3 regions of the Streptomyces sp. NPDC055243 genome follow, and region 2 is predicted to be linked to each of the others. Evidence: riboswitches for the same ligand, from Rfam matches in the RefSeq annotation. Region 2 holds a riboswitch; each other region holds the start of a gene.

Region 1 (9,806 bases), on a different contig from region 2:
ACGCGGCGCGGAAAGTGGTGGGCGTGGGCAGCGTCGGCACCCGCTGCTTCATCGTGCTCCTCGCCGGACGCGACGCCGACGACCCGCTCTTCCTCCAGATCAAGGAGGCGGTCCGCTCGGTCCTTGAGGAGCACCTGCCGCCGGGACCGTACGTCCACCCCGGCCACCGCGTCGTCGCGGGCCAGCGCCTCCTCCAGGCGGCGAGCGACATCTTCCTCGGCTGGATGACGGGCCCCCAGGGCCGCGCCTTCTACTGGCGCCAGTTGCGCGACATGAAGGGCTCGGCGGACGTCGAGGCCATGTCCGCCGCGGAGCTGCGCTCCTACGCCCGGCTCTGCGGCACCGCCCTGGCCCGCGCCCACGCACGCTCCGGCGACCGCATAGCCATCGCCGCCTACCTGGGCGGCTCCGACACGTTCGACCGTGCGATAGCGGACTTCGCGCTGCGCTACGCCGCGCAGAACGCCCAGGACCACGCGGCACTGACCGAGGCGATCGCCTCCGGCGTCGTGGACGCCGGAGGCCGGGACGGCGACTAGCGGATCTCGTCCGGGACCACCGTCAGCCACCGCTTGTCCGCGGTCACCTTCTGGCCCAGCTCCCGCTGCCGGTCGGCGTTCTTCCGCTTCATGCCGTCCAGCTGCTTCATGTACGAGTCCTTGCGGTTGACCCAGACCCGCGCCCCGCCGTGCTCCACGTCCGCCGAGTGGAACAGCATCGGGCCGTCGCTCGCCGGGGTGTCGCCGGCCACCAGGACGGGCTTCTTCCACTCGTCGATGTACGTGTTGATGGCCGCGGGCTTGCCCTGGAACCAGGTCAGCGGCGCCCACAGGTTCGGCGTCAGCTCACGCCCCGCCAGCTTCTTCTCGTCGAAGCGGCCCTCCGCGATCTCCTTGCGGGAGCTGGTGACCTCGCCCGTCTTGCGGTCCTTGAGCTGCAGCCCGACGCCGATGACGTTCTCGGGCTTCACGGCGTAGCCGTACTTGGGGTCGGCAAGGACCATGCGCACCAGGTCCTCGCTGGCCGCGCTCACCACGTAGACCTCGATGCCGTGCTTGCGCAGAGACTTGTAGAGCTCCTGCATGCCGGTGAAGAACTCCGGCGCCTCGACCTCGGTCCTGGTCAGCTTCCCGTCCTCGTAGTACTCGGCGGGGATCGGCTTGTCGTGGGCGAGGAGCTCGTCGACGTACCCCTTGAGCTGCTTGAGTGTGAAGCCGGAGAAGATCTGCGCGGCCCACGGGTAGCAGACCTGGTCGTCGACCTCGCACAGCCGGTTGTAGTAGCTGTAGAGGCTCTCCTTGTGCTTCGCCGTGTCCTTGAAGGGGATGATCTTCAGCGACGGGTCCATCGACTTGCGGGTCAGCACCCCCTTCATCTCCAGGAAGGGCAGGAGGGACTCCTCCAGGTCGTTGCGGTACGTCGTGTTGTCCGCGTCGAAGACGGCGTACGCGCCCTTGTGGCCGTTCTCCGCGATGACCTTGCCCAGCTTCTTCGCGACCGGCTCGGGCCAGTGCTTCAGCTCGGCCGCGGTCCTCGTGCTCCGCGCGGAGGCGTCCGCGGCCGTCGCGTCCGTGCTGGGCCAGAGCGCCGTCCCCGCCAGGACGGCCGCGGTGAGCGCGCCCGCCGTGCCGAGTACGGCCAGCTTGCTCTTTGCCTTTACTGCCATGTTTCTGTGCCCCCTGAGAGCGGTCTGCGCCCCGTCCGGAGCGGCGGGTCATCGTATGAGGTCGGACCGCGGATTCCCATGATCGACATCACCGGACGCAGGGGGCATGGGACGGATCTGCGCGGGTAGCCGCATCGGACGTTCGCCGGGCCTCGGGGCCTGCCTCTCGGGCCCGCCCATCGCATACTGGAAGGCATGGAGACCGTCTCCCCGGAGTTCGTGCGGGCCGCTCCGCGGCTCGACGGCATGGTGGTGTCCGCCGTCGGCTACCGCACCGAGGGGGAGCGGCCGGGCCTGCACCGCGGCCTGCCGTCCCCGTACCTGACGCTGATCTTCTCGCTGGACGGCCCCGTCGTCAGCGGCGCGAGCCCCGAGCAGGCGGGCGGCCCCGACGCCGACCGCACGGACATCGTCCTGGGCGGCCTGCACCAGTCCCCGGCCTACGTCGTGCGGCCCGAGCACGAGGCGGGCATCCAGCTCGCCGTGCACCCGCTCGCCGCCCGCGCCCTGTTCGGCGTACCGGCGTCGGAGCTCGCGGACGAGCTGGTGACGCCCGGCGCTGAGGTGATGGGCCGCAGCGCCGCCGACGTACGGGAGATGCTGTGCGAGCAGGGCGGCTGGGAGGAGCGATTCGCCTTCCTGTCCGCCTACTTGAGGCAGCGCGCGGCCGAGGAATCCGGCGGAACCGTACGCCCCGAGGTCGCCGAGGCCTGGGCCTGGCTGGCCCGGCACCGGGGCGTCGGCACCCTGCACGGCCTCTCCCGGCACGTCGCGCTCAGCGAACGCCGCCTGACCACGCTCTTCCGCGCCGAGACGGGCCTGAGCCCCAAGCAGGCGGGCCGCCTGATGCGCTTCCAGCGCGCACGCGACGCCGTCGTACGCCTCGTCGCCGCGGGCGCCGCCCCCGACCTGGCCCGTGTCGCCGCCGACTGCGGCTACTACGACCACTCCCACCTGGTGCGGGACTTCCGGCAGTACACCGGCGTCAGCCCCAGCGGCTGGCTGGCCGAAGAGTGCCGGAATATCCAAGCCGGGAGCCATGGCGGAGGCGAAGAGTAGGAGCCATGAACACCACCGAGAAGCAACAGCAGCCCCAGTCCACCTCCGCCGGGCGCGCGCCCGACGTCTGGCCGACGCTCCAGGCCCACGACGCCCCCGCCCTGATCGACTTCCTGGTCGGCACCGTCGGCTTCCTGCGCACCGCCGTCTACGAGGACGGCGACCGCGTGGCCCACGCCGAGCTCGACTGGCCCGAGGGCGGCGCGATCATGCTCGGCTCGTACGACGAGAAGTCCCAGGGCTGGTGCCTGGAACCGGGCACCTTCGGCGCGTATGTCGTCACCGACCACGTGGACGACCTCTACCAGCGGCTCAGCACCGCCGGGGTCGAGATCGTCCGCGAGATCGAGGACCAGCCGTACGGCAGCAGGGAGTTCGCGATCGCCGACCCCGAGGGCAACAAATGGTCCTTCGGCACCTACCGCGGCGCGCCGAGGCCCGGTCAGCCGTCCTGACCCTGCGTGATAGCTTGCGAGCGCCAGTCAACCCACACCAGGGCCAGGGAATCCGGTGCGAATCCGGAACTGACGCGCAGCGGTGAGGGGGAACGGGCGGGGCCACGGCCACTGGGCGTCCACGGACGCCTGGGAAGGCGCCCCGCACGGCCGATCCCCGAGTCCGAAGACCTGCTGGCACCTTCGCCCGCGCACCGGGCGGCGGAGGTGACGAAGCAGGCCAGGCTCCGCGTATGAGCCGTGAGACTCAAGGGATCGTGTGTCCTCCACAGCCCGTCGTGTACGTATGCCCCTTCTCCTCGGCGTCGCCCTTTCGGCCACGCTGACCTCCTGCGGCGGCTCCGGCTCGTCGGCCTCCACCTCGGACGAGAAGGCCGCCGGCTACCCACTGACCCTGACCTCCTGCGGAAAGAAGGCGGAGATCAAGGCGCCGCCGCAGCGGGCGGTCTCCCTCGACCAGGGCTCCACCGAGATCCTGCTCTCCCTCGGCCTCGCGGACCGCATGGCCGGCACCGGGACCTGGACGGACCCGGTCCTGGAGGGCCTGGAGAAGGACAACGCCAAGGTCGAGCGGCTCGCCGACAGCTACCCCTCCTTCGAGAAGGTCCTCGCCCAGGAACCGGACTTCGTCACCGCGTCCTTCGAGGCGACGGTCAGCAAGGGCGGCGTCGCCGACCGCGCCAAGTTCGCCGAGCTCGGCGTACCCGCCTATGTCTCGCCCTCCGACTGCGCGGGCAAGGACAACAGCGGCGACGGCGACGGCCGCCGCGACAAGACGCTGACCATGGACACGGTCTACGGCGAGGTGCGCGACCTGTCCAAGGCGTTCGGCGTCGAGAAGCGCGGCGAACGCCTGATCGCGCGGCTCAAGGACCGGGTGGCGAAGGCGACCAAGGCGATGGACGCCTCCGATGCCTCGCTCCTCTACTGGTTCGCCAACTCCGACGCTCCCTACATCGCGGGCTGCTGCGGAGCGCCGGGCATCATCACCCGCGAGCTCGGCGCGAAGAACGTCTTCGACGACACCCGCGACGAGTGGCCCCAGATCAACTGGGAGACGGTGGCCGACCGCGACCCGGACGTCCTGGTCATCGGCGACCTCACCCGCAGGTCGCAGACCGCGGAGAGCGCGAAGAAGAAGATCGCGTTCCTGGAGTCCAACCCGGTCACCAAGAACCTGACCGCCGTGAAGAAGAAGCGGTACGTGCTGCTGAGCGGCCAGGCCATGAACCCGACGATCCGCACGGTGGACGGCGTGGAGCAAGTAGCCGACGCCTTGCGCGAGTTCGGGCTCGCCAAGTGACGCGAGCCCTCCCGGGCGGCATACGGCAGACCCTGCTCTGGACGGCGGGACTCGCCGCCCTGGCCCTCTCCGTGGCGGTGGCCGTCACCATCGGCCCCGCCGACATCTCCGTACCGGACGTGTGGTCGGCGGTGGCCGCCCACCTCGGCTGGGGCGAGGCGACGCTGACGCCCATCCGGGACGGCATCGTCTGGAACCTGCGCATGCCGCGCACGCTGCTCGCGGCGGTCTGCGGCGCGGGCCTCGCGGTCTGCGGGACGGTCCTCCAGTCCCTCCTGCGCAACCCGCTCGCCGACCCCTTCGTGCTCGGCGTCTCCTCGGGGGCCTCCACGGGCGCGGTCGCGATCGTCGTCCTGGGGGTCGGCGGGGGAGTGGTGTCGATCTCGGCGGGCGCCTTCGTGGGCGCCGTGGTCTCGTTCGCCCTCGTCCTGCTGCTCAGCCACACCCTGGGCGGAAGCACCGACCGAGTGGTGCTGTCCGGGGTGGCGGCGATGCAGCTCTTCTCCGCGCTCACCTCGTTCGTGATCCTGACGTCGGGCGACGCGGAGACGACGCGGAGCGTCCTGTTCTGGCTGCTCGGCTCGTTGAGCGGGGTGGGCTGGACGGACGTCTGGATGTGCGGGGCGGTCCTCGTCCTCGCGCTCACCGTCTGCCTGGCGCACGCCCGCACCCTGGACGCATTCGTGTTCGGCCAGGACGCGGCGGCGACGCTGGGGGTCCATGTGGCCCGTACCCGGCTGATCCTGCTCTCCATCACGGCCCTGCTGACGGCGGCCCTGGTCAGCAGCGCGGGCGCCATCGGCTTCGTGGGCCTGGTCCTGCCGCACGCGGCCCGCGCCCTGGTCGGCTCCGGGCACGCGCGGCTGCTCCCGGTCACGGCGCTCGCGGGCGCGGTGTTCCTGGTGTGGGTGGACACGCTGGCCCGCACGGTCCTGGACCCGCAGGAGGTGCCGGTGGGGGTGGTGACGTCCCTGATCGGCGTACCGGCGTTCGTCCTGGTCCTCTACCGGACGCGGAAGACGACATGAGGGACGGCGTGACGTACGGGATGAAGGACGGCGTGACGGACGACGTGACGTACGGGATGAAGGACAGCATGGCTTCGAACGCGGAACCGGGCCTGCGTGCCGACCGGGTGAGCAGGACCGCCGCGGGCCACCTCATCATCGACGGGGTGACCCTGGCCCCGCCGCCCGGAGCCACGGTCGGCCTCCTCGGCCCGAACGGCTCGGGCAAGTCCACCCTCCTGCGCATCCTGGCGGGGGTCCTGGCCCCGGCGTCGGGAGTGGTCACCCTGGACGGCCGGCCGCTGCGGGACGTGGGCCGCCGCACGGTGGCCCGCCGGGTGGCGGTGGTGGACCAGGACGCCACGACGCAGGTCGAGCTGTCGGTGCGGGAGGTCGTACGGCTGGGCCGCATCCCGCACCGCAGGCCGTGGTCGGGGGCGACGCCCCAGGACGAGGAGGCGGTCCGCGAGGCCCTGACCCGCACGGGCCTCGCCGACCGCGCCACCCAGTCCTGGCACACGCTCTCCGGCGGCGAGCGCCAACGGGTCCAGATAGCAAGGGCGTTGGCCCAGACCCCCCGGGAACTCCTCCTGGACGAACCGACCAACCACCTGGACATCCAGCACCAGCTCGACCTCCTCGCCCTGGTGGCGGACCTCCCCCTGACCAGCGTGATCGCCCTGCACGACCTGAACCTGGCCGCCATGTTCTGCGACCAGGTCCTGGTCCTGCGCGAAGGAGTGGCCTACGCGGCGGGCACACCGGCCGAGGTGATCACGGAGGAGCTGATAGCGAAGGTGTACGGGGTGCGGGCGGTGGTGACGACGCTCGCGGACGAGGGCGACGGGAAGCCGCGCCCGTCGATCCGCTTCCTGCGGGCGGGCTGAGTATCAGGCCAGGTGCAGCCGGTCGGCGATCCCGGCGGCGGCGAAGGCGGAGACCAGTTCGTCCCGCCCCTCGGTGAAGTGGGCCCAGCTGTTGAAGTGGACGGGGACGACCCGGCGCGCCCCCAGGATCTTCGTGGCCTCGGCGGCCTGCGCGCTGTCCAGGACGAGCGGCTCGCCGTCGAAGAGGTAGGGGAAGCGGGGCGCGCCGGCGAAGAGGACGGCGGTGTCCACGGGCCCGAACCGCGCGGCCGTCTCCCGGACCGCGGCGAGCGAGGCGTTGTCGCCGCTGACGTAGACCGTGGGGAGACCGTCGCCGGTCAGGACGAAGCCGACGACCTCGCCGGTGACCGGTTCGACGTCCTCGCGCTTTCCGGGACCGTGGACGGCGGGCACGCCCGTCACGGTGACCCGCCCGTCGCCGCCGGGCCGGTCGAGCTCGACGGACTCCCAGTCGGCGAGGCCCTTGGCACTCCCGCCCAGGCGCTGCCCGCCACTGGGGGTGGTGAGGGTGAGCGGTACGTCGGCGAGCAGGGCGCGGCCCGAGGTGTCGAGGTTGTCGGGATGCTCGTCGTGCGAGAGCAGGACCACGTCGACGGGGCCGAGATCGGCGGGGGAGCCCGAAGCGGCGGCGGTCTTGGTCAGCCCGCCGCCGGGGGCCGGATAGTCGCCGGGCGCGTCGAAGGTGGGGTCGGTGAGGAACTTCAGGCCGCCGTACTCGAAGAGGGCGGTCGGGCCGCCGAAGACGCGTACGGAGATCTCGTCGTGGGTCGTGCCGGAAGCAGCCATGAAAGAAACACACCTCACGGATAGGGAAGCATTCATCCGTGAGAACCGTATCCGTCTCTCACGGATGAAGGCAAGGCGTACCATGAGATACGTGAAGGAGACCGTGACGGCCGAGCCCGCACCACCGCCCGCGCCGGGCGCTGAGCAGTACCCCGCACTCGATTTCGCCAACAGCGCCCTGACCCTGCCCGGCGGCCAGATCACCGACCTCCTCGGCACCCCGGCGGCCGCGAACCGGTGGCTCACCGAACGCGGCCTGGCCCCGGCGGACGCGGGCCTTCAGGAGATGTGCACGGCCCAGCTGCGAGCCCTGCGGGAACAGATCCGCTCCCTGCTCGCCGCCCGCGTCGAGGGATGCGCACCCCCGGCAAGCGCGCTCACAGCGGTCAACGAGGCCCTGACGAGAGCCCCCGCGGCGTCCCTGCTGCACTGGGACCGAGCCCGAGGCGCCCTCTACCGCGCGGCCTCCCACCCCACCACCCAGATCGTCGAGCACGCCCTGGCCACCCTCGCCGCCGACGCGGCCGACCTGCTCACGGGCCCGGACGCCGACCGCCTCACGGCCTGCGGCTCCCCGCCCTGCAACCGCTACCTGCTCCGCCACGGCCGCCGCCACTGGTGCTCGACGCGCTGCGGCGACCGAGCCCGAGCGGCCCGCGCCTACGCCCGCCGCACCCGTCCCCAGCAGGACTGACCGCGGCCCACACAGCAAAGCAGCGAGGACCGCCGCCTCCGATATCCGATAGGAGACAGCGGCCCTCGCTGCTGTTGCATCGACCGAGATGCCGCTTAGTGGGCCCGTGGCTCGTCGAGGTACTGGTCGGCCCAGGCGCTGATGATGTGAGCGGCCCGCTGCGCCTGCCCTCGCGCGGTCAGCAGATGGTCCGCGCCTTCGAGCGAGATGAAGCTGCGCGGGTGCCGTGCCTCCTGGAAGATCTCCGCGGCATTGGAGATGTCGACGGTGGAGTCCGTGGGCGAATGTGCCACGAGGAGCGGAAGGTCCACCTCGCCGATCCGGTCGCGCAGGTGAGCCCGGCGCACGTCCTCGACGAAGGCACGCTTGAGAACCAGGGTCCTCCCGCCGACGAACCACTCGTGCGCCCCGTCGCTGAGGACGCGGTCCAGGACCGAGTCGTACTGCCGCTCGACGTGACTGGGATCGACGGGCGCCGCAATGGTGGCCAGCGCGCGGAGGCCGACGATCTCGTGCGCGGCGGCGATCGCGGCGGCGCCTCCCCACGAGTGCCCCACCAGCAAATCCACCGGAGTCCCGCGCTCCGCCATGAAGGCCGCGGCACGGACGGTGTCCTGCACCTTGACGGTGAAGGAACCGTCCCCCCAGTCACCCTCCGAGTCTCCGATCCCGAGATTGTCGAAGCGCAGCATGCCGATCCCCTCGCGCGCCAGCTGCTTGCTGACGCGCGAGGCGGCCGGCGATCCCTTGCCCAGGGTGAACCCATGCGCGAAGAGCCCCCAACCCCGGATCTCGCCCTCCGGCAGGTCGATCACCCCGGCCAGGTCGGGGCCGACGACGCTCGGGAATCGCACTTCTTCGATCATGTGTGGTGCTCACCTTGGCAGGGACTGGTCGTGGGGCGGGAGACGAGAGCGACACTAGCCGGTGTCAGCGCGAGCCCGACAGCACAGTGGGCCGCCTCCTCGCTCCGGGAGACGGCCCACTGCCCATGCTGACGCGGCGTCGGGCTCACCCGACCTCGCGGTTTAGATGTCGAAGTAGAGCTCGAACTCGTGCGGGTGCGGGCGCAGCTGGATCGGGGCGATCTCGTTCGTCCGCTTGTAGTCGATCCACGTCTCGATCAGGTCGGGGGTGAAGACACCGCCGGCCAGAAGGTACTCGTGGTCCGCCTCGAGGGCGTCGAGGACGGCCGGGAGGGAGGTCGGGACCTGGGCGACGCCCGCGTGCTCCTCGGGGGCCAGCTCGTAGAGGTCCTTGTCGATCGGCTCCGGCGGCTCGATCTTGTTCTTCACGCCGTCCAGGCCGGCCATCAGGAGCGCCGAGAACGCCAGGTACGGGTTCGAGGACGGGTCCGGCGCGCGGAACTCGACGCGCTTGGCCTTCGGGTTCGAGCCCGTGATCGGGATACGCATGGCCGCCGAGCGGTTGCGCTGCGAGTAGACCATGTTGACCGGGGCCTCGAAGCCCGGAACCAGGCGGTGGTACGAGTTCACCGTCGGGTTCGTGAAGGCGAGCAGCGAGGGCGCGTGCTTGAGGATGCCGCCGATGTAGTAGCGGGCGGTGTCCGAGAGGCCCGCGTAGCCCTGCTCGTCGTAGAACAGCGGGTCGCCGTTGGCCCACAGCGACTGGTGGACGTGCATGCCCGAGCCGTTGTCGCCGAAGATCGGCTTCGGCATGAAGGTCGCGGTCTTCTGGTTGCGCCAGGCGACGTTCTTCACGATGTACTTGAAGAGCATCAGGTCGTCGGCCGCGGCCAGCAGCGTGTTGAACTTGTAGTTGATCTCCGCCTGGCCGGCCGTGCCGACCTCGTGGTGCTGGCGCTCGACCTGGAGGCCGTTCTTGTCGAGTTCGAGGGAGATCTCGGCGCGGAGGTCGGCGAAGTGGTCGACCGGCGGGGCCGGGAAGTAACCGCCCTTGTAGCGGACCTTGTAGCCACGGTTGTTCTC
Region 2 (9,806 bases):
ACGACTACCTCTACACCGAGGTGTCGACGGACGGCGGCGCCAACTGGGTGCCCGTGGACGGCACCGCGGACGGCAAGCCCATCACGCGCGATGCCGGTGACAAGCCCGCGTTGACCGGTGCTTCGGGTGCGTACAAGAAGCTCGCGTTCCCGCTCGACGCGTACGCCGGCAAGAAGATCGACGTCCGTTTCCGTTACTCGACGGACGGCGGCGCGGGCGGCAAGGGCTTCGCGGCCGACGCCCTCGCGGTCACCGCGGACGGCGCCAAGGTCTTCGAGGACGGCGCCGAGGGCGACGACAACGGCTGGACGGCGAAGGGCTTTTCGCGCATCGGCGAGTCCTTCACCAAGAACTACGACCAGTACTACCTCGCCGAGAACCGGCAGTACGTGTCGTACGACAAGACCCTGAAGGTCGGCCCGTACAACTTCGGCTTCTCGAAGTCCCGTCCGGACTGGGTGGAGCACTACGCGTACCAGACCGGCCTGATGGTCTGGCAGTGGGACACCTCGCAGAAGGACAACAACACCAGCGCGCACCCCGGCCAGGGCCTGATCCTGCCGGTGGACGCGCACGCCAAGCCGCTCAAGTGGGCGGACGGCACGCTCCTGCGCAACAAGATCCAGCCGTTCGACGCGCCCTTCAGCAAGTACGCGACGGACAAGTTCACGCTCCACAACGCGGACGTGGCGCTGAAGATCAAGTCCCAGAAGGGCGTCCCGGTCTTCGACGACCACAAGGGCACCTACTGGTACAAGGAGAACGGCACGGGAAGTGTCAAGGTCACTGACACCAACACTCAGATCAAGATCATCAAGCAGCCGAAGGATGGCTCCTCGATCACGGTCCAGGTGGGTCCCTCGAAGAAGTAATTAGCGTTTTCGCAGGTCAAGCCATGATCGGCCGTCGCCCCCTAGCGGGCGGCGGCCGATCGTGTTTAGGTGCGTCCTGTGGATTTCTTATTGACACGGGGTCCGGCTGTTCCGGTTTCGGGCCCCGTGCGACGTCTCACGGGGGTGTGACCAGCCATGTCCGCAGGAGGTTTCAGCAAGCTGCCGAACGGCAGCGTGGTGGTGGCCTTGACGCTGCCGAGCCCTTCCCTGGGCGGCGGCAACGTCCGGATGATCGTCCACGCGGTGAACCGTGCGAGGGCGCTGACGCGCCTGCGGAACCTGGGCATGCGCGCCGTCTATCTGCGGGGCAACGCGGAGCCGCCGACGCCGGACGAGATCACGGCGGTCCTTCATCACCCGGACGGGCTCATATGGCGTACGGCGCCGGACGCCGCCGCCGAGCTCTGGCATCCGATCCGGGCCCTGAAGCGGCAGGCGCTCCAGGGGCAGAGACCGTCCGATCTGCCCCTGCGGGCCGGTGGGGGCTGATCGCGCCCACCCGGCGGAGCCGCACATTTCACGGTCCCGCGCCCCTGACGGGGCACTGGACCTAGACGACCGGCTTGCCCGTCAGCTCCACCCCGGCAGCCTTGAGCTCCTCCAGGGCCCGCTCGGTCGTCTCCTTGGAGACACCCGCGGTCAGGTCGAGCAGGACCACCGTGCCGAACCCCTCACGCACCGCGTCCAGGGCCGTGGCGCGTACGCAGTGGTCCGTGGCGATGCCCACCACGTCCACGTCGGTGATCTTCCGCTCCCGCAGCCAGTCCGCCAGCGAGACGCCGTTCTCGTCGGCCCCCTCGAAGCCGCTGTAGGCGGCCGTGTGGGCCCCCTTGTCGAAGACCGCGTCGATCGCCCCGGACGCGACGACCGGCGCGAAGTTCGGGTGGAACCCGATGCCCTCCGTCCCCGCCACGCAGTGCGGGGGCCAGGAGCGGGCGTAGTCCGGGTGGTCCGAGAAGTGGTCGCCCGGGTCGATGTGGTGATCGCGGGTGGCCACCACGTGCCGGTAGCCCGCGGGTGCCTGGCCGATCAGCTCGGTGATCGCGGCGGCCACGTCGGAGCCCCCGGCGACCGCGAGGCTGCCGCCTTCACAGAAGTCGTTCTGTACATCGACGACGATCAGAGCGCGGCGCATCGGGTGTCCTTCGGCTCGGCAAGACTCGTAGGCGGTGGGAGGAGGGAGGGGGACTCGGCCGGATGAACCGAGCGTAGAGACTCCGTCTGCGATACGGGAGAGGGCGTTCGAACGCCCTGCCCTCCGCTCCGGCGCACAATCAGCTGATTCAGATGTATTCCGTCGGAATGACGGCCTCGCCCTTGGACAGCTGCGTGGCCGACAGCGGAAGCCGCTCCCGCGCCGCCGCGTGCCGGTCGCGCACGGTGTCGAGCGGCTCGCGCGCCACCACCTCACCGCCCTTGACCAGCTCGACCAGGAGCTGGTGGTCGGCGAGCTCCACCGGCACCGCACCCGTGCCGATCACCTCGGCCTCGGCCACCCCGTGCTCGTCGGGCCGCCGCGCGGCCCACTTGCGACCGCCCACCGAGGACTTGGCGCCGAGCGACTTCTTGGCCACCGGCTCCAGCGGAGCCTTCGTGTCGGCCGAATGGGCGCGGGCCACCAGCTTGTAGACCATCGAACAGGTCGGGTGCCCGGACCCGGTGACGAGCTGCGTGCCCACGCCGTACGCGTCCACGGGCGCCGCGGCCAGCGAGGCGATGGCGTACTCGTCCAGGTCGGAGGTCACGACGATCTTCGTCTTCGTCGCGCCGAGCTCGTCCAGCTGCTGGCGCACCCGGTGCGCGACCAGGAGCAGGTCGCCGGAGTCGATGCGCACGGCGCCGAGCTCGGGCCCGGCGACCTCGACGGCGGTGCGGACGGCCTCGGTCACGTCGTACGTGTCGACGAGCAGGGTCGTGCCGGGGCCCAGGGAGTCGACCTGGGCCTGGAAGGCGTCGCGTTCGTTGTCGTGCAGCAGGGTGAAGGCGTGGGCCGACGTGCCGACCGTGGGGATGTCGTAGCGGAAGCCGGCCGCCAGGTCGGACGTGGTGGCGAAGCCGCCGACGTAGGCGGCGCGCGACGCGGCGACGGCCGCCAGCTCGTGCGTACGCCGTGCGCCCATCTCGATCAGCGGGCGCTCACCGGCGGCCGAGGCCATCCGGGACGCCGCGGCCGCGATCGCCGAGTCGTGGTTGAGGATGGAGAGGATCACCGTCTCCAGGAGCACGCACTGGGCGAAGGAGCCCTCGACGCGCAGGATCGGCGAGCCGGGGAAGTAGACCTCGCCCTCCGGGTAGCCCCAGATGTCGCCGCTGAAGCGGTACGAGGAGAGCCACTGGAGGGTCGCCTCGTCGACCACGCGGCGCTCGCGCAGGAAGCCGATGACGTCGGCGTCGAAGCGGAAGTTCTCCACGGCGTCCAGGACCCGGCCGGTTCCGGCCACCACGCCGTAGCGGCGCCCCTCGGGCAGTCTGCGGGTGAAGACCTCGAAGACGGAGCGCCGATCGGCGGTGCCGGCCTTCAGGGCGGCCTGCAGCATCGTGAGCTCGTAGTGATCCGTGAAGAGCGCTGTCGACGGAACATCCACCGGCAGCCCAAGGTCCGCTGTGTTCATACGAAGGATGCTACCCCGCATCTCGTCACTCTGACGATTTCGTGAGTCCATTTGTGCGAGGGCCCCCTGCGAGTGGCAGCATGGGACAAGTGAGTACGGCTCCCGCAGAGATCACCCGCCCCGAATCGGACGAAGAGACCTTCGCCGTTCCGGAGCCGGACGTCCCATGGATCACGCTGGTCCACAACGACCCGGTCAATTTGATGAGTTACGTGACCTATGTGTTCCAGTCCTACTTCGGGTACTCGAAGGAGAAGGCCACGAAGCTCATGATGGACGTGCATCACAAGGGCCGTGCCGTCGTCTCCACCGGCTCCCGCGAGGAGATGGAGCGCGACGTACAGGCCATGCACGGGTACGGGCTGTGGGCCACCCTCCAGCAGGACCGGAAGTAGCGACGCATCTGATGCCAGGACAATTCGAAGCCATTCCCGGGGGCGGCGCGGCCGTCGCGCTCGACGAGGTCGAGATCTCGATCATCCGGTCCCTCGCCGTGCAGCTCCTGGAGCTGATCGGGCCGGGCCCGGCCGAGGACGCCTCCGACGACCCGCTCGCGGAGCTGTTCGCGGAGGGCCCCAGCGAGCCGCCCACCGACCCGGTCCTCCAGCGGCTGCTGCCGGACGCGTACGGCGGTCCGGGCAGCGAGAAGGCCGACGAGGAGGAAGTGCGGGCGTATTCCTCGGAGTTCCGGCGCTTCACCGAGAACGACCTGCGGGCCAAGAAGCGCGACGACGCCCTGGTGGTGATCCGCTGCCTCGACGCCATGACGTCCAGGGGCGAGGGCGGCGCCGTCCTGAAGCTGTCCGCCGACGAGTCGCGGCACTGGCTCGGCGCGCTCAACGACCTGCGTCTCGCGATCGGCGCGCGCCTGGAAGTGACCGACGAGGACGACACGGACGTGCTCTACCAGCTGCCGGACTCCGATCCGCGCAAGCCGATGGTGATGGCCTATCTCTGGCTGGGCGGTCTGCAGGAGACCTTGGTCGGCACGCTCATCGACTGAGGCTGAGGGCCGAGGGCTGACGGCGAGGGCTGAATGTCACAGCAAAGTCGTTGTATGTAGCAGCGGTTACCTCGCGTTCGCTCAGCGGACGCTCAAATCCGGATAACGATCGTGTCACTTCATTGCCCGTGTTTGACGCGTCAGGGGAATTTTGTCCGGTTCTTCTCGTGGTGTGGGCCACACGCGGATGAACCGATCACTATTGCGACCGTGATAAATCTTCACGACCACTCGGTGACGCCACCCATGTCACCGGTGGCGCTCGGGCCGGCAGACCGCCGGTAGCACTCCATCCATATCCGGGGGGATCAGGACCTGATCCGTGGCCATGACGCAGACTGCGGGCTCACGGATCTAGCGTGGAGAAAGGCGTCACCATGACCTCAGTGCAGGTCGAAGAGCATCACGACGGCAATGAGGCCGACGGCGCGGGCGGTTCGCCCGGCTCGTCAGGCGAGGGTTATCAGCGCGGGCTAGGTGCCCGGCAGATCCAGATGATCGCGATCGGCGGTGCCATCGGCACCGGCCTGTTCCTCGGCGCGGGCAAGGCCATCCACAAGGCCGGTCCGAGCCTCATCCTGGCGTACGCCATCGCCGGCCTCGTCATCTTCTTCATCATGCGGGCCCTGGGCGAGCTGCTCATGTACCGCGCCGTGTCGGGCTCCTTCTCGGAGTACGCGCGTGAATTCATCAGCCCGTTCTTCGGGTACGTGACCGGCTGGACGTACTGGCTCTTCTGGGTCGTGACCGGCATCACGGAAGTCACGGCGGCGGCCCAGTACATGCAGTACTGGACGCACGGCTCCATTCCACAATGGGCCTACGCGCTGATCTTCACGGTCATCCTGTACGGCGCCAACCTGATCTCCGTGAAGCTCTTCGGCGAGCTCGAGTTCTGGTTCTCGATGGTCAAGGTCACCGCGATCATCGGCATGATCCTCATCTGCGCCGGCGTCCTCACCATCGGCTTCTCCGACGCCGGTGACACCGCGTCCGTGTCCCACCTGTGGGACCAGGGCGGCTTCTTCCCGAACGGCATCGGCTCCACGCTGATGACGCTGCAGATCGTGATGTTCGCCTTCCTCGCCGTCGAGCTCGTCGGCGTCACCGCGGGCGAGTCCAAGGACCCCAAGACCGTCCTGCCCAAGGCCATCAACACCGTGCCGTGGCGCATCGCCGTCTTCTACGTCGGCGCGCTCATCATGATCCTCTCGGTCGTCCCGTGGACCACGTTCCAGCCGGGCGTCTCGCCGTTCGTCGCGGCCTTCGAGGAGATGGGCCTGGGCATCGGCGCCGCCATCGTCAACTTCGTCGTCCTGACGGCCGCGCTCTCCTCCTGCAACTCCGGCATGTACTCCACCGGCCGCATGCTGCGCGACCTGGCGCTCAACGGCCAGGGCCCGAAGTTCTTCACCAAGCTGACGAAGAACGGCCTGCCGCTGGTCGGCACCACCTTCTCCGCCACGCTGATGCTGGTCGGCGTCTGGATCAACTACCAGTGGCCGGGCGAGGCGTTCAACTACGTCGTCTCCTTCGCGACCATCTCCGGCATGTGGGCCTGGATCATGATCCTGGTCTGCCAGATCAAGTACCGCCGCAAGGCCGACCGCGGCGAGCTGCCGCAGTCCACCTTCCGGGCGCCGGGCGCTCCGTACACGAGCTGGTTCGCGCTCGCCTTCATCGGGATGGTCATCGTGATGATGGGCATCGACAAGGACGCGCGGATCTCGCTCTACGCGGCTCCGGTGTGGGCCCTGATCCTCGGCGTCGGCTACCTGATCATGCAGAAGCGGGGCGCGCAGCCCGCGGGCGGCGACAAGGCCGAGCCGCAGGACGCGGTGAAGTAGTGCCGTAACACCCCTCGTCCCAGCATGTGGGCCCGCTCGTACCATCCTTCGGTACGGGCGGGCCCTTCTGCTTATCCTGGCTGCCATGCTGACCCTGACCCAGGCCCTCCACGACCAGATCGTCGCGCACGCGCGCCAGGACCACCCCGACGAGGCCTGCGGTGTGGTCGCGGGCCCGGAGGGCACCGGCCGCCCCGAGCGCTTCATCCCGATGCTGAACGCGGCCCGCTCGCCCACGTTCTACGAGTTCGACTCGGGTGACCTGCTCAAGCTCTACCGCGAGATGGACGACCGCGACGAGGAGCCGGTGATCGTCTACCACTCGCACACGGCGACCGAGGCGTACCCCTCGCGCACGGACATCACGTACGCGAACGAGCCGGGCGCCCACTACGTCCTGGTCTCCACGGCCGACGCCGACGACGCGGGCGAGTTCCAGTTCCGCTCCTTCCGGATCGTCGAGGGCGAGGTCACCGAAGAAGAGGTGAAGGTCGTCCAGGCATACTGAGCTTCACCTTGAGGCGGCAGGACCCAGGAAGCCGGTGCGAATCCGGCACGGTCCCGCCACTGTGACCCCACCCTTCGCGGGCGGGGCAGTCAGGAACTGACCTGCCGCCCTCTTCTCCCACGACGCAGGGGACGCGGAATCCCCTGGAGGAGGCAGCTCAGCCATGTCCCGTCCCCTACGCGTGTTTGTCGCCGCGGCGCTGCTGGTCCCGCTCGCCGCGTGTTCGTCCTCCGACGGCACCGACGCGAAGCCGCAGGCCAAGACGCGGGGCTTCCCGTACACGGTCACCAACTGTGGCGTGAAGACGACGTACGAAGCACCGCCGAAGCGCGCCGTCACGATGAACCAGCACGTCACGGAAGTGATGCTGGAGCTGGGCCTGAAGGACCGCATCGCGGGCACGGCGTACCTGGACGACAAGGTCCTGCCGAAGTACGCGAAGGCGTACGCGGACACCCCCGTCCTCGCCAAGGAATACCCCTCGTACGAGAAGCTCCTGGCCGCCGACCCCGACTTCGTCTACGGCGGCTACGCGAGCGCCTTCCAGGCGGGCGAGGGCCGCAGCCGCAAGGCCCTGGCGAAGTCCGGCATCGAGAGCCGCCTCAACGTCGAGGGCTGCGCGAAGCGGGCCGTGTCGATGGACGACGTCTACCAGGAGGTCCGCGAGGTCGGCAGCACGTTCGGCGTGCGGCAGCGGGCGGACGAGTGGGTGGGCGCGGCCAAGCGCGAACTGTCCGCGACGGAAGCGAAGTCGAAGTCCAGGAAGCCGATCCCGGTCTTCGTCTACGACAGCGGCGACAAGACCGCGTTCACGGCGGGCGGCCGGGGCATCGGCAACGACATCATCGAGCGGGCCGGCGGCCGCAACGTCTTCGCCGACCTGGACAAGTCCTTCGGCGACGCGTCCTGGGAGTCGGTGGTCGACCGCAAGCCCGAGGTGATCGTGATCCTCGACTACGGCGGCACGACGGTCGCCCAGAAGAAGAAGCGCCTCCTGGACGACCCGGTCCTCGCGGACGTCCCCGCCGTCAAGCATCAGCGCTTCGCGGTCCTGCCCCTGTCGGACACGGTGGTGGGGGTGCGGGCACCGGGGGCGGTGAAGAAGCTGGCGGACCAGCTGTGAGGGGGCGGATTCAGCCCGTCCGGCGTTTGAGGACGAACTCGGCGGAGCCGGTGATGACGGCGACCAAGGCCCCCGCGCCGGAGCGGCCCGCGGCGGAGCCGCACATGTCACAGCCGGGAAGGGGCGGGGTTGGGGAAGGCCCCGCCAGGATCACACCGACCCGCGGACGGCTGCGCTACACGACAGTCATAGCGGCGCTCTGCGCAGCCCTCGCGGCGGCAGTCGTCGCGGGTCTCGCGCTGGGCTCGGTCCGCATACCCACGGCCGACGTCCTTCAGATCCTGACGGGCGGCGCGCAGCCCTCCCCGTTCCGCACCATCGTGCTGGACGTGCGACTCCCCAGGGTGCTGCTCGGCGCAGCCGTAGGCGCCGGGCTCGCCGTCATCGGCACCGTCCTGCAGGCCCTGGTGAGGAACCCGCTGGCCGATCCGTTCCTGCTCGGCGTCTCCTCCGGTGCCTCCGCGGGAGCCGTCGCCGTCATCGTCCTCGGCAGTGTCTTCGGCCTGGGCGCGGGGCTGGCCACCACCGTCACCCTTCCGGCCGCCGCCTTCGCCGGCGCGCTGCTCTCCCTGCTCGTCGTCTACACCCTGGCCAGGTCCGGCGGCGGAGGCTTCGCCACCGGCCGGCTGATCCTGGCCGGGGTGGCCGTCTCGTACATCCTCTCCGCCCTGACCAGCCTGATCCTGATCATGGCCGACAGCACGGACCACCTGAAGGAGGTCCTGTACTGGACCCTCGGCGGCCTCGGCAGCGCCCGCTGGGACATGCTCGCCCTGCCCGCCGCCGCCCTGATCGTGGGCACGGCGCTGCTCGTCGCCCTGGCCCGCCCGCTCGACCTGCTCCTGGTGGGGGAGGAGGGCGCCACCGTCCTCGGCCTGGACACGGCCCGCTTCCGCGCCGCCGTCTTCGTCCTCGCCTCGCTCCTGACCGGCGTACTCGTCGCGTACAGCGGAGCCATCGGCTTCGTCGGCCTGATGGTGCCGCACGCGGCCCGGATGCTGGTCGGCGCCGCGCACCGGGCGCTCCTGCCGGTGGTGGCCCTGATGGGCGCGGTGTTCCTGGTGGCCGCCGACCTCGCCGCGCGCACGGTCGCCGCCCCGCAGGACATCCCGGTCGGCGTCCTGACGGCGCTGACCGGCGGCCCCTTCTTCCTGTGGATGCTGCGCAGGAACCGTACGGAGGCGACCGCATGAGCAGCCCGGCCGTACTCGGCACCGAGTCCCTCACCTACGTCGTGGACGGCAGGACCCTCGTCGACGACGTCACCCTGCACGCCGCCCGCGGCGAGACCATCGGCCTCGTCGGCCCCAACGGCAGCGGCAAGACCACCCTCCTGCGCTGCGTCTACGGCACCCTCACGCCCACCGGCGGCCGCGTGCTCCTGGACGGCGACGACCTCGCCGCCCGCTCGGCCAAGGACCGCGCCCGCCGCATCGCCACCGTCCCGCAGGACGGGCACACCGGCTTCGAGCTCACCGTCCGGCAGATCGTCGCCATGGGCCGCTCCCCGCACAAGCGCTTCTGGGAGGCGGACACCGCGCGGGACGACGTCCTGGTCGACGAGGCCCTGGAGCGGGTCGGCGCCGCGGATCTGGCCCACCGCGCCTTCGCCGGGCTCTCCGGCGGCGAGCGCCAGCGGGCGCTGGTGGCGAGGGCCCTGGTCCAGGAGCCCGCGGTCCTCGTCCTGGACGAGCCGACCAACCACCTGGACATCCGCTACCAGCTGGAGATCCTCTCCCTGGTCCGCGACCTCGGCACGACGAATCTCCTGGCCCTGCACGACCTCAATCTGGCGGCCTACTACTGCGATCGCCTGTACG
Region 3 (9,806 bases), on a different contig from region 2:
CACTCGCCAAGGACGTGTACGAGGGCCACGCCGACACCGGCGAGGGCATCTTCGGCCCGGCCCTGACGTGGGCCGAGGGCAAGCGCGACAAGCCCGAGGGCCGGGCGCGGGCCAAGGCACCCGGCGGCAGGTCGATCACCCTGGCCACGTACGACAACCGGCCCGAGCTGCCCGAGGTCGCCCAGGTGCTCAAGCAGCAGCTGCAGAAGGCCGGGTTCAAGGTGACGCTGGAGGTGCGCGAGTCCTCCCGCATCGAGGGCGACGCGCTGTCCGGGAAGTTCGACGCCTTCGTCGGCGCCCGCAACACCATGCTCGACACCGGCGACCCCGTCTCGGTCCTCGCCAGCGACTACACCTGCGACGGCAGCTACAACCTCTCGCTGCTGTGCGACACCTCGGTCGACAAGGCCGTGCGGAAGGCCGAGAACGCGGCCGACACCGCCGAGCGCCAGGACGCGGCCATGGCCGCCGAGGCCGCGATCCTGGGCACCGACGCCGTCGTCCCGCTGGTCCACCAGCGGATCATCACGGGCGTCGGCGGCTCGGTGCGGGGCGAGATCCTCGACCCGTACGAGCGGACGCTGGTCTCCGCCGGCACGAGGCGCTGAGGACGGCGTGCGGAGCCTCGTCCGCGCCGGCCGGCCGGCGGCGCTGCTCTGGCGCGCGGTCCTCGCCGCCGCGCTGCTGTGCGTGATCGGTCTGCTGCCCTGGCTCTCGCGGACCGACCCGGCGCTCACCGTGCTCAAGGCCCGGGCCGCGGAGCGCACCCCCACCCCCGAGGTCCTGGCGGCCATCCGCGGCGAACTCGGCCTGGACGGCGGCCCGTTGCGGCTGCTCGGCCGGTGGACGGGCGGGCTGCTGCGCGGGGACGCCGGACGGTCGTGGATCTCCGGCGACGCGGTCCTGCCCTCCGTGGCGCAGTCCCTGGGCGTGTCGTTGCTGCTGATGTCCGTGGCCTTGGCCGTGGCCGTTCTCACGGCCGGCGCGGTGTGCGCCCGCACGCTGTGGCTCGGCTCCCGGCGGCGGCTCTCCGGGCGCCGGACCTCGCGCGGCGGCGCCGCGATGCTTGCCGCGCTGCCCGAGTTCCTGACCGCGTCGGTGCTCGCCACCGTGGTCGGCGTGCAGTTGGGCTGGCTGCCAGCCCTCGGCTGGTACGGGCCCCAGTGGCTCGTACTGCCCGCGGTCTCGCTGGGCCTGCCCGCCGGGGCGCTGCTCGGGCGGCTCATCGACGACCTGCTGCCCGGTGCCTTCGCCGAGCCGTGGGCGCGGGCCGCCGCGGCCCGCGGCATCCCGAGTCGACGCATCGCCTGCCACGCGCTGCGCCGCTGCGTCCCCGGACTGCTGCCAAACGTCGGCCTGTTCGTCGTGGGCCTGACCGGCGGCGCGGTCGCCGTGGAGCAGATCTTCGACATCCCAGGGCTCGGCCGCACCACCCTCCAGGCCGCGGTGGCGCAGGATCTGCCCGTCCTTCAGGCGGGCACGCTCGCGCTCGTGCTGCTCGCCGCCGTGGCGGGCGGCCTCTTCCGCCTCGCGGCCCGGCTCACGAGCGGTCCCGCCCTGCGCGACGGCGCGCTGCCGACCCTGCACAGCCCGGCGTCACCCGCGCCGAGCCGGATGCCGCTGCTGTACGGCGGACTGCTCCTGGGCGTCGTCCTGCTCAGCCTGGCCCGCGATCCCCTCGCCCTGGACACCGCGGCCCGGCTCCAGTCGCCGTCCTGGGCGCACCCGTTCGGCACGGACGCCTTGGGGCGCGATGTGCTGGCCCGGGTCGGGCACGGCGCGCTGCACACCCTCGCCCTGGCCCTGGGGATCAGTGCCTTCGCCCTGGTGGCCGGTGTCCTGCTCGGCCTCCTGCCCCGGTTCTCCGGCCCGCTCCTCGACACGCTCAACGCCATACCGCCCACGCTCGCGGGCCTGCTCGTCGCCGGTGTCGCGGGCAGCGGCGCGGCCACCCCGGCCATCGCGGTGGCCTCCGTGGCCTGGGTCCCCCTGGCCGCCCATACGGCTGCCCTGCTGCTCCAGGAGCGCGCCACCCTGCACTTGACGGCCACCCGCAGCCTGGGCGCGGGCCGTCGCCACCAGCTCCGGCACCATCTGCTGCCCGCGGTACTGCCTCCCGTCACCCGCCACGCGCTGCTTCGGCTCCCCGGCGTCGCGCTGGCCCTGGCCGCCCTCGGCTTCCTCGGCCTCGGCGCCCAGCCGCCGTCCCCCGAGTGGGGCCTGCTCCTCGCCGAGAACCAGCCCTACGCCGAACGCGCCCCCTGGGCGCTGCTCGCCCCGGCAGCCGCGCTCGCCCTGCTGGGAGCCCTCGCGGTGACGGCGGCGGGCGGCGTACCGATTCCTCGGTGGCTGCGGCGCGGGCGGCGGCCCGAAGACCCGCCCCGCGCAGCCGACGTACCGCCTGTGAAGCGGGAGTTGACCACGGCAGGGACGGCCGCCCGGTGAGCGGTCGACGTCTGCTGCCCCTGCCCGCCACGCTCCGGTCCCGCGCCGGGCAGCGGTCGCCCCGCGAGCGGACCTGGCCGAACCTGTCCCCGCTGCTCCGGCTGCTGATCCTGACCCAACTCGCCTTCAACATCGGCTTCTTCGCCGTCCTGCCCTTCCTGGCCGAGCACCTGGGCGCGGCGATCGGCATGGCGGGCTGGCTGGTCGGTCTCGTGCTCGGCCTGCGGACGTTCAGCCAGCAAGGGCTGTTCGTCGTGGGCGGCGCCCTGACCGACCGGTACGGCGTACGTCCGGTCGTGCTCAGCGGCTGCGTGCTGCGGATCGCCGGTTTCGCCTGGCTCGGGTACGCGCAACAAACCTGGTCGGTCATCGGGGCTGTCCTCCTGATCGGGTTCGCCGCCGCCCTGTTCTCCCCCGCCGTGGAATCCGAGGTCGCCCGGCAGGCCGTCCTCTGGGAGGAGGAGGGCCGCGGTCCGCGGACCCGCGTCCTGGCCCTGCTCACCGTGGCGGGCCAGGCCGGTGCGTTCCTCGGTCCGCTCCTGGGCGCGCTGTTGCTGTCGGTGGACTTCCGCACGGTGTGCCTGGCCGGGGCCGGGGTCTTCGTCCTCGTCCTGGCCGGGCACCTGTGGCTGCTGCCCCAGCGCATCCCCGGGCGGGAGCGGATCCGCGTACGAGGAGGCGTGGGCGAGATGCTGCGCAACCGGCGTTTCCTGGCGGTGTGCGGGGCGTACGGCGCCTATCTCCTGGCGTACAACCAGCTCTATCTCGCCCTCCCGGCCGAGGTGGAGCGCACGGCGGGGTCGCAGGCGCCGCTGGCCTGGCTCTTCGCCCTCTCCTCGATCCTGGTGGTGACCACGCAGCTGCCGGTCACCCACTGGGCCGCGGGCCGGCTCGACCAGCGGCGCTCCATGGCCGCCGGGCTCGTGCTCATCTCCGTCGGGTTCGCCGTCGTGGCCCTCGCGCGGCCTGCCGCCTGGACGGGTGCGGCCGGGCTGCTGCCCGCCGCCGGGTTCGTGGTCCTGCTCACGCTCGGGCAGATGCTGGTCGCCCCGGCCGCGCGCGCCTGGGTCCCCGATCTCACGCGTGACGGCAGGCTCGGCCTGTACACCGGCGCCATGTCCTCGGTGTCCGGTCTGATCGTCCTCGCGGGCAGCGCCGCGACCGGCTCGCTCCTGGACGCGGGGCTGCCGCCCTGGGTGCCGTGGCTCGCGCTCGCCGCGGTCCCGCTGCTGGCCGTGGCGCTCCTGCCCGGCCGCACCCCGGCCCCGGCCCGGTCAGCCGGCTGACGCGCCGGGCATCGCCGGAGCCGTGAGGGCCGCCAACTCCTCGGGGGTGCGCGGCCCTTCGCCCGCCCCGGCCAGCAGGCCCTTGGTCCGCAGCAGCTCCGCGACGGCGATCCCCCACGGCAGCCGAAGGCCCGCCTGTGCCAGGAGGTCGCGGTGGGCCAGCATCGTGCCGACCGGCCCTGTGCGCACGCCCGAGGGGGTGAGCAGCGCCGCGTCGTCGGCCCAGCGCAGGGCCAGGTCCACGTCGTGGGTGGCCATGACCACGGTCGTCCCCGCGTCCCGCAGGCCTTGCAGGGTGGTCAGGAGACGTTCCTGTCCGTCGGGGTCGAGCCCGGCGGTCGGCTCGTCGAGGATCAGTACGCGCGGACGCATCGCCACGGCGCCTGCGATGGCCGTCCGCTTGCGCTGGCCGTAGGAGAGCAGATGGGTGGGGCGGTCCGCCAGGGCGCTGATGTCCAGCGCGGCGAGCGCCTCGGCGACCCGTGCCCGCACCTCGGCATCGGGCAGCCCCAGGTTGAGCGGCCCGAAGGACACGTCCTGCTCGACCGAGGCGGCGAACAGCTGGTCGTCCGGGTCCTGGACGACCAGTTGAACGGTGGTGCGCAGCCGGGTCAGGCCCTTGCGGTCGTACGTCACGGGCGTGCCCCCGAGCGTCAATCCGCCCCGGTCCGGACGGAGTCCGCCGCTGAGCAGCCGCATGAGAGTGGTCTTGCCGCTGCCGTTGCGCCCGAGCAGCGCGAGGGCGCGCCCCTCGGTGACGTCGAAGTCCAGGCCGCTGAGCACGGTGGGCCCGTCCTCGTAGGCGTAGGAAGCGGCGCGCAGAGCGACCAAGGACCCGCCCGGTTCGCGAGGAGCGCTCGGCTCGCTCATGGAAGAAGCCTTTCCAGTACGAGGGTGAGGGCCACCAGGCCCGTGAGGAGTACCGCGCTGACGGCCACGAAGCGGCGGGAGATCCGCGCCTCGGGCACGAGCACCCGCAGCGTCCCGTCGTAGCCGCGCCCGGCGAGCCCGGCCTGCAGCCGGCCCGCCCGGTCGAAGGCGCGCACGAACGCGGTGGCGCCGAGGCCGCCCAGCGAACGCCAGGTGGCGGCCCGGGTGGTGTGGCCCAGGCGCGCGGCCTGCGCCTGCCGGATCCGGCTCATGGAGTCCAGGAGCAGGAAGCTCATGCGGTACATGACGAGGGCCACGTCCACCACCGGCGCCGGTACGCCCACCTTCACCAGGCGGGGCAGCAGGTCCGACATGGGCGTGGTGAAGGCGAAGAGCAGGACGCCGAGCGAGGCCGCCGACGTGCGCAGGAGCAGACCGCCCGCGCGTGCGGGGCCGCCGTCGGCGAGCGTGACGAACCCTTCGGGGCCGCCGAGTTGCACGATCAGGGTCAGGGCGCCGGTGACGCAGAAGCCGAGCGGCACGCGGTAGGCGCGCCACAGTTTGCGCGGCGGCACACCGGCGGGCCCGAGCAGTACGGCGAGCGCGGCGACCAGGACCAGGGCGGCACCCGGCCAGGGCGGCAGAGAGACGGCGAGGACGGTGAAACCGAGGCCGAGCACGGCCTTGTCCACGGGGTGGCGGCGGCGCCAGCGACTGCTGTGCGCCGCCGCGTCGATGGGCAGCACGCGGGGTCAGACCTGCTCGGTCTCGGCCCGGGCGCTCTCCCCGTCGGCGGTCCGCTCCGTGGCGGCCTTCCCGGCTGTGGCGGCCTTCTCGGCCAGTGCGAGCTCGGCGCCCTGGCGGCGTCCCTTGCGCAGACCGAAGTAGTACGCGAGGACGCCCGCGCCCAGCGCCGCCTGAAGGGCGAAGAGCGCGGACTCGATCTCCCCGGAGGGGGGTTCGTACAGCGGCGAGAACCAGGGTTCGTAGTCCGGCTCGATCTCGGTGATCGCGGTCTCGGCCTGGGCGTCGGCCCCGGCGAACGGCTCCTTCTCGTCGTCGCCGAGACCGAGCGCCAGCGGCAGCACGGCGAGCGCGGCGACGATGAGGAGGAGCAGAGTGTTGATCTTCGCGTTGCGGCTCATCAGGCGCTGGCCCCCGTCTCCGTCTGCTTCTCCGTCGTCACGTTCTTCTCTGCCGTCACGTTCTTCCCTGCGGTCACGGCCGCTGACGACTTGTCCCGCAGCAGGACGCCGAGCCGGGTGAGCTCACCCTTGCTCGACTGCACGAGCAGCCGCATCACCACGACGGTGAGCAGGCCCTCGCTGACGGCCAGCGGGATCTGGGTGACGGCGAAGATGCCGCCGAACTTGCCCAGGGCGCCGAGGAATCCGCTGCTCGGGTCGGGGAACGCCAGGGCCAGCTGGACGCTGGTGACGCAGTACGTGGACAGGTCGGCGACGAAGGCGCCGAAGAACACGGCGACCATGAGCGGCACGTCGTACCGCTTCAGGAGGCGGTAGACGGCGTATCCGGCCCATGGCCCGACGATCGCCATGGAGAACACGTTGGCGCCGAGCGTGGTGAGCCCGCCGTGGGCCAGCAGCAGCGCCTGGAACAGCAGCGTGATGGTGCCGAGGACCGCCATGATCGGCGGCCGGAACAGGATCGCGCCGAGGCCCGTGCCCGTCGGGTGCGAGCAACTGCCCGTGACGGAGGGGATCTTCAGTGCGGAAAGGACGAAAGTGAAGGCACCGGATGCGCCCAGGAGCAGGGTGCTCTCCGGGTGCTCCTTGACCTCACGCGTCAGGGAGCGGACTCCGTGGACGACGAACGGCGCGGACGCTACGCCCCAGGCGATCGCGTGCGCCGGCGGGAGGAAACCCTCGGCTATGTGCATGGCTAAGCAGACCCTCTCCAGCACCTCGTGGATGGACAACGCGCCTTGGCCGGTCTCCTGGCTGACGGGTCGTACCGACCGGACTCCGCCTTCCCGGGTGCGTGAGCACCCAGTGGCTGCCGCGAGGGCTGGAGCCGGACTTCCCGATCACAGTGGCGAGGGCCGCACCGGCATCACACCGGATTTCCCGAGCACCAAGGCGTGGTGACCCTAGTGCTCGATCGAGCCTCCTGACAACTTGCGGGACCGCCCCGGCTGTGGCACGCGCGAGCGCACACGACCAGGGCGTACGCCCCTGGTCAGCCCATGTGCCTCGACCGTGTGCGCCCGGCTCGCGCGAGGTTCAGGAGTGGGCGGGCCATCGATCGCGCGACGGTCCTGGAGCTGATGGCGGACCGCCCCGCCGCCGTGTCTCACCTCACGGTCCGGAATGTGATCAGTACTGCCCAAGAGGCCGGACCACCCCTTAGCCTGACCGGTGCAGCTGGTTCGCCCTGTCCGCCAGGCAGGAGCGTCGTAAGAGGGAACCCGGTGGGAATCCGGGACTGCCCCGCAGCGGTGAGTGGGAACGACCGCCGTCATGAGCACTGGATCCGAGCGCGGATCCGGGAAGCGACGGCCAGTAGGAACCTGTTTCGGCAGGTGTGCCCGCGAGTCCGAAGACCTGCCCGTTGCCCGTACGTGACCCCTCACGTGCGGACATCCCGGTGACCTCGTGGGCGGGTCGGCGTCGGATCAGGTGGAGCACCGTGCCGCAGGCGCGCGTTCGGTCCATCCGGTCCGTCATCCCTTCGCGTCCGTGTCCCGTCCCCGGGATGCTCAGGAGTCATCTCGCGAAGGAGATTTCCGTGACAGCGAAGTCCGCAGCCGCGGCAGCACGGTCCACCGTGTACGGCTACCCCCGCCAGGGCCCCGACCGGGAACTGAAGAAGGCCGTCGAGGGGTACTGGAAGGGCCGCGTCACCGCCGACGCCCTCCGGGACACCGCGGCGCAGCTGCGCCGGTCCACCTGGCGGCATCTGGCCGACGCCGGCATCGACGAAGTGCCGACCGGCGACTTCTCGTACTACGACCACGTCCTGGACACCAGCGTCATGGTCGGCGCGATCCCCCAGCGGCACCGCGAGGCCGTCGACACCGATCCGCTCGACGGATACTTCGCGATGGCCCGCGGCACCCAGGACGTGGCGCCGCTGGAGATGACCAAGTGGTTCGACACCAACTACCACTACCTCGTACCGGAGCTGGGCCCGGACACCGTCTTCACCGCCGACTCGGCCAAGCAGGTCGCCGAGCTGAAGGAGGCGATCGCGCTCGGCCTCGCGGCCCGCCCGGTCCTCGTCGGCCCGGTCACCTATCTGCTGCTCGCCAAGCCCGCGCCCGGCGTGGCCGCCGGCTTCGAGCCGCTCACCCTCCTGGACCGTCTGCTTCCCGTGTACGCCGAGGTCCTCGCCGACCTGCGCGCCGCGGGCGCCGAGTGGGTGCAGCTCGACGAGCCCGCCCTGGTCCAGGACCGCACCCCGGCCGAACTCAACGCCGCCGCGCGCGCCTACCGCGACCTGGGCGCCCTCACCGACCGCCCGAAGCTCCTGGTCGGCTCCTACTTCGGCAGGCTCGGCGAGGCGCTTCCGGTGCTCGCCAAGGCACCGGTCGACGGCCTCGCCCTGGACTTCACCGAGGCCGCCGCCAGCCAGCTCCAGGACCTCGCCGCCGTCGGCGGTCTGCCCGGCAAGCGTCTTGTCGCGGGCGTCGTCAACGGCCGCAACATCTGGATCAACGACCTGGAGAAGTCGCTGTCCACCCTGGGCACGCTCCTGGGCCTCGCCGACCGGGTCGACGTCTCCGCGTCCTGCTCCCTGCTGCACGTCCCGCTGGACTCCACCGCCGAGCGGGACATCGACCCGCAGATCGCCCGCTGGCTGGCCTTCGCCCACCAGAAGACCGCCGAGATCGCCACGCTCGCCCGCGGCCTGGCCCAGGGCACGGGCGCCATCGCGGCCGAACTGTCGGCCAACCGCGCCGACTTGGCGTCCCGCTCGGGCTCCGCCCTCACCCACGACCCGGCCGTACGCTCCCGCGTCGCCGCCGTCACCGAAACCGACGCCCGCCGCGCACATGCCTACCCGGAGCGGGCGGCGGCCCAGCGGACGCGGCTGGGCCTGCCGCAGCTGCCCACGACCACCATCGGCTCGTTCCCGCAGACCGCCGAACTGCGCACGGCACGGGCCGACTTGCGTGCGGGACGTATCGACACCGCCGGGTACGAGGAGCGCATCAGGAACGAGATCCGCGAGGTCCTGGCCTTCCAGGAGAAGGCGGGCATCGACGTCCTGGTGCACGGCGAGCCCGAACGCAACGACATGGTGCAGTACTTCGCCGAGCAGCTCACCGGCTACCTCGCCACACAGCACGGCTGGGTCCAATCCTACGGCACCCGCTATGTGCGCCCGCCGGTCCTGGCAGGGGACATCTCGCGGCCCGAGCCGATGACGGTGCGCTGGACCTCGTACGCCAACTCCCTCACCGACCGTCCCGTCAAGGGCATGCTCACCGGTCCCGTCACCATGCTCGCCTGGTCCTTCGTCCGCGACGACCAGCCGCTCGGCGACACCGCGCGCCAGGTCGCCCTCGCCCTGCGCGACGAGGTCGACGACCTGGAGACGGCGGGCACTTCGGTCATCCAGGTCGACGAGCCCGCTCTGCGCGAGACCCTGCCGCTGCGCGCCGCCGAGCACCCCGCGTACCTGGAGTGGGCCACGGAGTCCTTCCGCCTCACCACCAGCGGCGTACGCCCGGACACCCAGATCCACACGCACATGTGCTACGCGGAGTTCGGCGACATCGTCCAGGCCATCGACGACCTCGACGCCGACGTCATCAGCCTGGAGGCCGCCCGCTCGCACATGCAGGTGGCCCGCGAACTGGCCGAGCACGGCTACCCGCGCGAGGCGGGTCCCGGCGTGTACGACATCCACTCCCCGCGCGTACCGAGCGCGCAGGAGGCGGCGGCCCTGCTGCGCAAGGGACTTGAGGCCATCCCCGCCGAACGGCTGTGGGTGAACCCGGACTGCGGCCTCAAGACCCGCGGCTGGCCCGAGACCCGGGCCTCCCTGGAGAACCTGGTCGCGGCGGCACGGGAGGTGAGGGCGGAACTGCCCGAGCGTCGCTGACCCGAACAAGCGGACCGGGGCGGCCATGTGGGGACGCATGGCCGCCCCGCCCGCCATGATGGACGCACTGGCCGTTCCGTCACGGAGCTGGGAGGCGACCGGTGCCCAGGGGGATGAGTTACGCGGACGCGGTGC

Evidence for each region. Region 2 has a riboswitch for cobalamin ahead of ACIGXX_RS18880 (ABC transporter substrate-binding protein). Riboswitches for the same ligand answer to the same signal wherever they lie in the genome.
Region 1: another riboswitch for cobalamin. It lies ahead of ACIGXX_RS11190 (ABC transporter substrate-binding protein); the one in region 2 lies ahead of ACIGXX_RS18880 (ABC transporter substrate-binding protein).
Region 3: another riboswitch for cobalamin. It lies ahead of metE (5-methyltetrahydropteroyltriglutamate--homocysteine S-methyltransferase); the one in region 2 lies ahead of ACIGXX_RS18880 (ABC transporter substrate-binding protein).

What each region holds. Positions count from the first base shown of each region.
Region 1 covers NZ_JBITWR010000003.1:293,305-303,110, reverse strand. The annotation lists gene ACIGXX_RS11210 (DUF2252 domain-containing protein) at 1-539, shown strand, start outside; gene ACIGXX_RS11205 (haloacid dehalogenase-like hydrolase) at 536-1,666, opposite strand; gene ACIGXX_RS11200 (helix-turn-helix domain-containing protein) at 1,862-2,725, shown strand; gene ACIGXX_RS11195 (VOC family protein) at 2,731-3,180, shown strand; cobalamin riboswitch at 3,188-3,374, shown strand; gene ACIGXX_RS11190 (ABC transporter substrate-binding protein) at 3,467-4,483, shown strand; gene ACIGXX_RS11185 (iron chelate uptake ABC transporter family permease subunit) at 4,480-5,511, shown strand; gene ACIGXX_RS11180 (ABC transporter ATP-binding protein) at 5,580-6,377, shown strand; gene ACIGXX_RS11175 (MBL fold metallo-hydrolase) at 6,381-7,163, opposite strand; gene ACIGXX_RS11170 (ABATE domain-containing protein) at 7,246-7,857, shown strand; gene ACIGXX_RS11165 (alpha/beta fold hydrolase) at 7,953-8,723, opposite strand; gene glnA (type I glutamate--ammonia ligase) at 8,886-9,806, opposite strand, start outside.
Region 2 covers NZ_JBITWR010000006.1:50,125-59,930, forward strand. The annotation lists gene ACIGXX_RS18840 (immune inhibitor A domain-containing protein) at 1-872, shown strand, start outside; gene ACIGXX_RS18845 (hypothetical protein) at 1,029-1,382, shown strand; gene ACIGXX_RS18850 (nicotinamidase) at 1,444-2,028, opposite strand; gene ACIGXX_RS18855 (nicotinate phosphoribosyltransferase) at 2,177-3,505, opposite strand; gene clpS (ATP-dependent Clp protease adapter ClpS) at 3,586-3,900, shown strand; gene ACIGXX_RS18865 (DUF2017 domain-containing protein) at 3,912-4,508, shown strand; gene ACIGXX_RS18870 (amino acid permease) at 4,886-6,355, shown strand; gene ACIGXX_RS18875 (M67 family metallopeptidase) at 6,441-6,863, shown strand; cobalamin riboswitch at 6,827-6,983, shown strand; gene ACIGXX_RS18880 (ABC transporter substrate-binding protein) at 7,027-7,986, shown strand; gene ACIGXX_RS18885 (FecCD family ABC transporter permease) at 8,091-9,179, shown strand; gene ACIGXX_RS18890 (ABC transporter ATP-binding protein) at 9,176-9,806, shown strand, end outside.
Region 3 covers NZ_JBITWR010000013.1:15,897-25,702, reverse strand. The annotation lists gene ACIGXX_RS31565 (ABC transporter substrate-binding protein) at 1-608, shown strand, start outside; gene ACIGXX_RS31560 (ABC transporter permease subunit) at 616-2,445, shown strand; gene ACIGXX_RS31555 (MDR family MFS transporter) at 2,466-3,731, shown strand; gene ACIGXX_RS31550 (ATP-binding cassette domain-containing protein) at 3,720-4,601, opposite strand; gene cbiQ (cobalt ECF transporter T component CbiQ) at 4,598-5,347, opposite strand; gene ACIGXX_RS31540 (energy-coupling factor ABC transporter substrate-binding protein) at 5,354-5,746, opposite strand; gene ACIGXX_RS31535 (energy-coupling factor ABC transporter permease) at 5,746-6,501, opposite strand; cobalamin riboswitch at 6,531-6,715, opposite strand; cobalamin riboswitch at 6,970-7,188, shown strand; gene metE (5-methyltetrahydropteroyltriglutamate--homocysteine S-methyltransferase) at 7,350-9,671, shown strand; gene ACIGXX_RS31525 (NACHT domain-containing protein) at 9,773-9,806, shown strand, end outside.